Linked DNA regions of Botrimarina mediterranea. The protein of the gene in region 1 interacts with the protein of each later gene in a pairwise test. Links are inferred from orthologs where the notes say so. Each region holds a gene or a part of one and is shown in the gene's direction. Other genes may lie near its edges.

Region 1 (3,813 bases):
CTTCTTGATGAAGAGCCGGGTAGAATTGTCGCCGACATCTTCGGTCGTCAACGCGACGAGTCTTTCACTGGGAGAAGCGTCGAGAACGCGGCTCTCTAAAGGGCAATCGATCAGAGCGTCGGCGGCGCCGGTCTTTAGGTCAAGTCGCTGCAGGTGTGTCCGGGTGTTGATGTGTCCCGTCTCCATGACCGCGACGGCCGAACCCCCGTCGGGCGCGATCGACAGTTCGAGCAATTTCGCTCCGAACGGGCCTTCGCCCGCCGGCGTGTCGAGGTCGATTCGATCGGCCGATGTCGCGGCTGCCTTCGGCTGCGGAACCGCGGGCGGTTTCCATCGCCACTTGCTGGAGTTGCTGAGGCCGATTCGCTTGACCCCGCTCCAGTCGGCCCGCAGCGACTGGCCTGCTGTCTGCTTCTCTGCGAAGGGATTTTCGGTGGTCTCTTGCAGTTGATCGACGTACGCACGGTCGGCGTCAGAGAGTTTGGCAAGCGGGACTTTGGTCTCTTTACCGTTGGAGAGTTTCAGCACGACGGCATCTCCGTCACGCTTCTGGTAGGTAGCTGCTACCTTGAATTTGCCGGTGGCGTCCTGCCACGTGCGTTCTTCCGCTGCGACAGCGGGCGCCCCGGGCAGCTTGCGTAGACGATCGGCCGGGGCCCAGAACGCAAACTCTTCGGCCTTCTCGAGGCGTCGTTGAAGCGAACGCTTCAGCTGCTTCTGGAGCGGCTTCGTGTCGGTCAGTCGGACATGAGCCTGCGCTTTCCCGAAGGTTCCTTCCTCAACGGCGAGGATCGTCCCGACGTGCGGCTTGCCTTGCAGGAGGATCTCGACGTAATCGCCTTCCGCAAAATCGGCTCCGAGTCGCTCGGTGACATCTGGATTTTCAGACATGCCAGGTAGGTTAGGCCCGCCGCCAAAATTCATCGACGCTCTTGGGGATCGCGAATTGCCGCTCAGCAGTTCATCGAGATGGTCGGCCTCGTCGTCGCCCTTCTTCTCGGCCCGCGCCATGAGCTTGTCAACCTGCAGTTCTTCGACGTCGACCTTCACTCTGACGATTCGTTCGGAAGCATCAGATGAGACAACCTCGCCGTAGTCGATCGATTCGAGGAACGCGCCGAAGTCTTCCACGGGGCTCAAGCGGAAGGTCGCGACTCCATTGCGGACCGCAAAACTGGAATTCGATACCGAGTCGGGTGCGGCCAGACGAATCAGCTGATTCGCCAGCACCTGTGGCGTGATCGAACGGGCGTCACGGTGAAACGCCACGGACGACAAGTCATGGTCAATGTCTCTAAGCACATCCTGCACAAGCGATGTGTCGGGCAACGAAGCGACGATCTCGTCGGCGTTGGTGATCTGAACGGTGACCTCTTGCCCGAGGCATTGCTCGCCACCGATCAATAGAATGAGCGAGACGGCCGCAGGTAGTCGGCAAAAGGCGCGCATGGCGGTAGATCCCTCGGCATCTGTCATGAACGAGAAGCGTCCATTTTAAGTGAAGCGGTGGCCATTTCCAAACGTTCTCTGCGTTGTCCACCCCCGCCGGGCCGCCTAGACTGGGTAATCGGCCCGCCCAGCGACAACGTTCTGTCACCCCGGGCCGCTCCCCGCCGCGTCACCGTCGTTTTTTGCAATGCCCACCGAAGAAGAAATCTACCAAGAGCACATCCTCGACCACTACGAGGACCCCTTCCACAGCGGGCCGCTCGCCGAGGCCACCCACGCCCACGAGGACAAGAACCCCCTCTGCGGCGACGTGATCCGCATCGCATTAAAACTCGATGAAGATGGGAAGGTCGTGGACTGCGCGTTCGAGGGCGAGGGCTGTGTCATCAGCCAAGCCTCCGCGTCGATGCTGCTCGAAGCACTCCACGGCAAGACCGTCGACGAAGTGAAGGCGTTCACCGCCGAAGACATGCTCAAACTCTACGGCCCGCGCCTCACGCCCAACCGCCAGAAGTGCTGCCTGCTGTCGTGGCGCGTGATCCAACAGGCGGTTCACTCGCCGGTTCAGTGATTGCTGTCAATCAACAAGAAGATGGAACGCGGATGGAAATGGATTGAAAGGACTGCCGCAGATCGAAACGTTTTTGCGTCTCGTCCGCGTCGATCCGTTTAATCCTTGTTCATCCGCGTCCCCTTCTTCGTCTGCGGTAAACAAATGAAGCTCGCTGAGTCCACCGCCGCACTGCTCCCCGAGTCGATCCGGGACGACTTCCCGATCCTCGCGCAGACGGTGCATGGCGATAAGCAACTCGTCTTCCTCGACTCGGCCGCCAGCAGCCAACGGCCGCGGCAGGTCATCGACGCGATCGTCCGCTGCTACGAGCACGAATACGCCAACGTCCATCGCGGCATCCATGTGCTCAGCGAGCGCGCGACCGATGGCTACGAGCTCGCCCGCCGCAAGGCGCAAGAGTTCCTCGGCGCCGAGCACGCCCACGAGGTGATCTTCACCGCAGGGACCACCGCGTCGATCAACACCGTGGCGCGCAGCTGGGGCGACGCGAACGTTGGCGCCGGCGATGAGATCCTGCTCACGCCGATGGAGCACCACTCGAACCTCGTGCCGTGGTTCCAACTCGCCGATCGCACCGGCGCGGTTATCAAGCACCTGCCAATGACGGACGACGGCCGGCTCGAAGTCGATCGGCTCGGCGAGTTCCTTACAACGAAGACAAAGCTCTTCGCGTTCACCGCGGTGAGCAACACCCTCGGCACGGTGAACCCTGTCGCCAAACTCTGCCGCCAAGCGCGGGCGGCCGGCGTTGTCACGCTCGTCGATGCGGCGCAGAGCGCGCCGCACTTGCCGACCGATGTGCGCGCGTGGGATTGCGACTTCCTCGCCCTCAGCGGCCACAAGATGTGTGGCCCCTCCGGCGTTGGTCTCTTGTACGGGCGCGAGGCGTTGCTCGACGCCATGCCGCCGTTCCTCGGCGGCGGGAGCATGATCAACCGCGTCTACGACGATCACTTCACGCCGGCCGATTTGCCGGGCAAGTTCGAAGCCGGCACGCCGCCGATCGCTCCCGCGATCGCGTTGGGCGCGGCGATCGATTACCTGCAATCCATCGGCCTCGACCGCATCCACGCCCACGAGCAAGCGCTGGTGGCGCATGCGTGGGAGCGTCTCTCGGCAATCGAGGGCATCCGCTTGCTCGGTCCATCGCCGATCGAGCACGGCCCCGACATCCGCGCGGGTCTCGTGAGCTTCGTCCTCGACCGCCCCCACTCGCACGACATCGCCCAGCTCCTCGACAACGAGGGCGTCGCTGTCCGCGCCGGCCACCACTGCACGCAGCCCCTACACGACCGCCTCGGCATCACCGCCAGCACCCGCGCCAGTTTCTATCTCTACAACACGCTGGCCGAAGTCGACGCCCTCGCCGAAGCGCTGACCACCGTCCGCGACCGCTTCAAACCCACCGGCCGCAAGCGTCGCCCCCGCGAAGCGTGAGGCTGCCGGAGAGCCCACGACGCAAGTCGTGGGAGTGCCGCGAGTTCGCGCTACACCTCCGGTCGCTGACGAGCATTTTGCACGTCTTAATCAAAAGCGTTGGCGATCAAGTGGCAATGTCAGACGATAGGCAAAGAACCGAGGGCTAAGGCCCCGCGGCTAATAAGGGCTCGCTACCAAGGTCAGCCGGCACGCCTTAGCGTCCGGTTCTTCGACTTACGGTGATGGATGCAGAATGCTCTAACGCTTACGGCTCGCCACGAGCTGTAGCGATTGTTCTCGGTCACGTCAGCATTGGCTCGAGCGAAGCCAGAGCCTGCGGCAATAACTCGGCTCTCTCCCGTCGAACCGGC
Region 2 (3,809 bases), 1.6 Mb from region 1 along the record:
GTCAGCCTCGGCGGCACAGCGACCCCCTGGCGTGCCCGCGCGCGGAGCAGCTGCTTCAGCAACCTCTCCCCGATCAGCGAGATCGGCCGCGGCTGCCTGATCGCCGACATCCCCGCGATTGTCGGCTCGCTCGACATCGTGATGGGGGAGATTGATCGCTGACCCACGAAACAACTCAGCGTACAGGAGGGAACTGAGCCGGGCGGCGTCAGCCTCCGGAGTCGCAGCGGAAGTCGCGTCGAATGCAGGAAAGGAGATAGTGGGGATGAAATTGGAGACAAGGGGGATGGCCTCTCGGCTAGAGACAGCGAAGCGGGATGGTGAGCGAAGCAATCAGATTTTTTGTTCCCAACACGCCCCACCCAACGATGTCGCCAAACTAACCAATCGACCATCCCCATTATCTCCTCAATTGCGGCACCCCTCTTCGTGGCCGGTTTGCACAGCAGGCCCGCATCGCTAGCTTAGTTGCCATCCCCACCATCTCCTTTCTTTAGAAGAGAAGCATGGAAGCCGTTGCCGAAGAGCAGATTCTTGTTGTCCCCGCTGAGGTGTTCGACGAACTCGGCCGCTTCCAGGGCATCTCGACGGACATCGAGCGCTACCTCGATCCGCTGCTGCGGTGCGAGCGGCTGAGTTACAAGCCGCGGGGGCCGATGGAAGAAGACCCGAGCTACAAGCAGCTCATCGCCTACGTGCTGCTGCAACACACGGCCGCCGACGGCACAGTGACGGTCTTCTCGTACACCCGCGGCGGGGGCGGCGGCGAAAAGCGGCTGCACGCCAAGCGGAGCGTCGGCGTCGGCGGGCATATCTCGTCCGACGATGCGACGCACGACACCGCCCACGCCGACGAGGGTCTCTACCGCCGCGGCCTCGAGCGGGAACTCTCCGAAGAGGTCCACATCGGCTCGGCTTACACCGAGCGGCTCGTGGGCCTGATCAACGACGATGAAACGCCGGTGGGCCGCGTCCACCTTGGCGTGGTCCACGTCTTCGAGCTGGAGGAGCCCGTCGTGTCGTCGGCGGAGCTCGCCCTCGCCGAAGGCCAATTCCTCCCCGTCGAGCAACTCCTGGCGGAGATCGACTCGTACGAGTCGTGGTCGCAGATTGCGATCCGGGCGCTGTACGGCCGCTAGCAAGGAAGGCCGAGATCCCGCGACGCCAATCGTTGGAGTGCAGCGGGTACTAAGGGGCCTCCCCCGACTTGCGTTGAGGGCTCTCCTTGCCGTGGATGTTAGGATATGGCTCGTAAGATCCCTACGGTCCTATCGTCCTACCCACCTTCGCAGTGATTTATCTCGACAACCACGCGACGACACGCGTCGATCCTCGGGTCGTCGAGGCGATGCTGCCGTGGTTCACCGAGCATTATGGCAACGCCGGCAGTGTGGTGCATCCCTTCGGCGAGGCGGCGCGAGACGCGGTCGCGGCGAGCCGGCAGACGATCGCCGCCGCGATCGACGCCGACCCCGAAGAGATTTTCTTCACCAGCGGCGCCACCGAGAGCAACAACTTGGCGATCCGCGGCGTCGCCGAGCGCCCGAAGCGGCGCGGTGATCATTTGGTAAGCGTGGCGACCGAGCACCGCGCGGTGCTCGACCCGCTTGATCGGCTCGCCAAACGCGGCTACGCCGTGACGCTGCTCGATGTGGAACAAGATGGCTCGCCACTCGCGGGTTGGCTCGATCCGCAGCAAGTCTCCGACGCGATCACCGACCAGACGTGTCTGGTATCGGTGATGCTCGCCAACAACGAGATCGGCGTCATCGAGCCCATCGCGGAGATCGCGCGCGTTTGCCGTGAGCGTGGCGTGCTGCTGCACTGCGATGCAACGCAGGCCATTGGCAAGATCGCCGTCTCGGTCCGCGAGCTGGGCGTCGATCTGATGAGCTTCACGGCTCACAAGCTCTACGGCCCGAAGGGAATCGGCGCCCTGTACGTGCGGCGGCGCGACCCGATCGTGCGGCTCGAAACGCAGATCTCCGGCGGTGGGCAAGAACGCGGCCGGCGGAGCGGGACGACAAACGTGCCGGGTGTCGTTGGCTTTGCGAAGGCGATTGAATTATGCCAGGCCGAACTGACAAGCGAATCGCAACGGCTGCGCGTCCTTCGGGACGGGCTATTCGAACGGCTCATCGCGGAGGTTGAAGGCATACGGCTGGTGGGGCCCACGCTCGCTGGCGATAGGCTGGCGCACAACCTTAACATCGCGTTGCCGGCGCTCGATGGCGAGACGGTGATGCTCCGCATGCCGGACGTGGCGGTCAGCAGCGGCGCCGCGTGCTCGGCGACCGACCCTGAGCCGAGCCATGTCCTGCGGGCCCTGGGTATGACGCCCGACCAGGCCCGCTGCACGCTGCGGATCGGCCTGGGACGCTTTACGACGGCGGAGGAGGTGGAACAAGCGGCCGACCGGTTAATCGCCGCCATCGGCGGGCTGCGTGGGCTAAGCTCTAGCTAATACCTTCAGATACGAATGTGGGCGGGGTCCCTTACAGTTGTGGGAGGCGTCTCCAGACGCCGATTACGGTCTCCATTCCGATTCGACATGGTGCACGTAATCGGGGTCTGGAGACCCCTCCCACAGTTTGGCTTGGAAACCCCTCCCACAGAGAACAGCCTCGGCTCCGCCAGAACATGCCGCGAATCCTGCTCACCGCCTTCAAGCCCTTCGCGGACTGGGAACAGAACTCCAGTTGGCTCGCGCTGCAGGCGTTGATGCGTGACTTGCCACCGACAACGGACGTCACGACCCGGCTCTACCCCGTCGACTACAACGAGGTGAAGTCGCGGCTTGCGAATGATCTGCAAACGTCGTACGACGTCGTGCTGCACGTCGGGCAGTCGTCCGGTTCGCCGGTAATTCAACTCGAGCAGTTCGCGCTGAACGCGTGCCGAGTCGTTGGAGAACCGCAAGAGGTGATCCGACCGCTCGAAGAGAACGGCCCGCTGGCTTACCGCAGCGCCTTGCCGCTGGGCGATTGGACGCGACGGCTGCGTGAGTGCGGCATTCCGACCGTGTTGTCGCTCCACGCCGGCGACTACCTCTGCAATGCGTCGATGTACTGGTCGCACCACCTGATGGAGGCGGCCGGGCACACGGCGCGGGTGGGGTTCGTTCACTTGCCGCTCGATACGGCACAAGTGGTGACACAATCAAAAGCGCTGCCTAGCATGCCGAGCGAAGTGAGCGCGACGGCGCTGCGGATGCTCGTGAGCTGGGCCGGTGAGTTCGTTGATTACTCGGCGGCGTTCACCTCTTCACATCCGACCAACGAAGGACAAGCGTGAGCAAGTTTGCGGTGCTGGTGCTCGCCGCGGGACGCAGTTCCCGTTTCGGCGATTCGACTTACAAGAAGCCGTTCGTGATGCTCGATGGCCGCGCGGTGTGGCTGCACTCGGTCGAGCGCTTCACGGGCCGCGACGACGTTTGTCAGACGATCGTCGTCGTGGCGCCGGAGGACCGCGAAGAGTTCACCCGCAAGTTCGGCGCGAACCTGATGTTCATGGGCGTCGAGTTCTGCGAAGGGGGCGCCGAGCGCGCCGACTCGGTGCGAGCGGGCTTGGAGAAGGTCTCGCCCGCAGCGACGCACGTCGCGATCCACGACGCGGCCCGTCCGATGGTGACGCCCGGTGAAGTGGACCGCGTCTTTGCTGCCGCGGTTGAAACCGGCGCCGCCATCCTCGCAACCCCCGTCACCGCAACGCTAAAGCGCGTGGTCGATGGCCGCATCACCGCGACGGAGCCGCGCGAGGGTCTCTGGGCCGCCCAAACCCCGCAGGCGTTCGAGCTCGGCCTCTACCGC

The links. The genes of interacting proteins can lie anywhere in the genome.
Region 2: the proteins of sufU (region 1) and Spa11_RS06320 interact in binary tests that used the Escherichia coli proteins (3 or more experiments, as listed by UniProt). The link is inferred for Botrimarina mediterranea from one-to-one orthologs.

What each region holds. Positions count from the first base shown.
Region 1 is NZ_CP036349.1:23,903-27,715, forward strand. The notes cover bases 419-3,328. They hold sufU (Fe-S cluster assembly sulfur transfer protein SufU), read left to right. Parts: upstream 419-1,636; coding sequence 1,637-2,020; downstream 2,021-3,328. Other genes in these bases: Spa11_RS00110 (SHD1 domain-containing protein), read right to left, coding at 419-1,449; Spa11_RS00120 (aminotransferase class V-fold PLP-dependent enzyme), read left to right, coding at 2,165-3,328. Also shown: more of Spa11_RS00110, read right to left, coding at 1-418; more of Spa11_RS00120, read left to right, coding at 3,329-3,460. UniProt on the Escherichia coli protein: A scaffold on which IscS assembles Fe-S clusters. Exists as 2 interconverting forms, a structured (S) and disordered (D) form. The D-state is the preferred substrate for IscS.
Region 2 is NZ_CP036349.1:1,581,935-1,585,743, forward strand. Bases 472-3,377 are described here. They hold Spa11_RS06320 (cysteine desulfurase family protein), read left to right. Parts: upstream 472-1,291; coding sequence 1,292-2,464; downstream 2,465-3,377. Other genes in these bases: Spa11_RS06315 (phosphoesterase), read left to right, coding at 507-1,139; Spa11_RS06325 (pyroglutamyl-peptidase I family protein), read left to right, coding at 2,641-3,294; ispD (2-C-methyl-D-erythritol 4-phosphate cytidylyltransferase), read left to right, coding at 3,291-3,377. Also shown: Spa11_RS06310 (NADH-quinone oxidoreductase subunit D), read left to right, coding at 1-162; more of ispD, read left to right, coding at 3,378-3,809. UniProt on the Escherichia coli protein: Master enzyme that delivers sulfur to a number of partners involved in Fe-S cluster assembly, tRNA modification or cofactor biosynthesis. Catalyzes the removal of elemental sulfur from cysteine to produce alanine.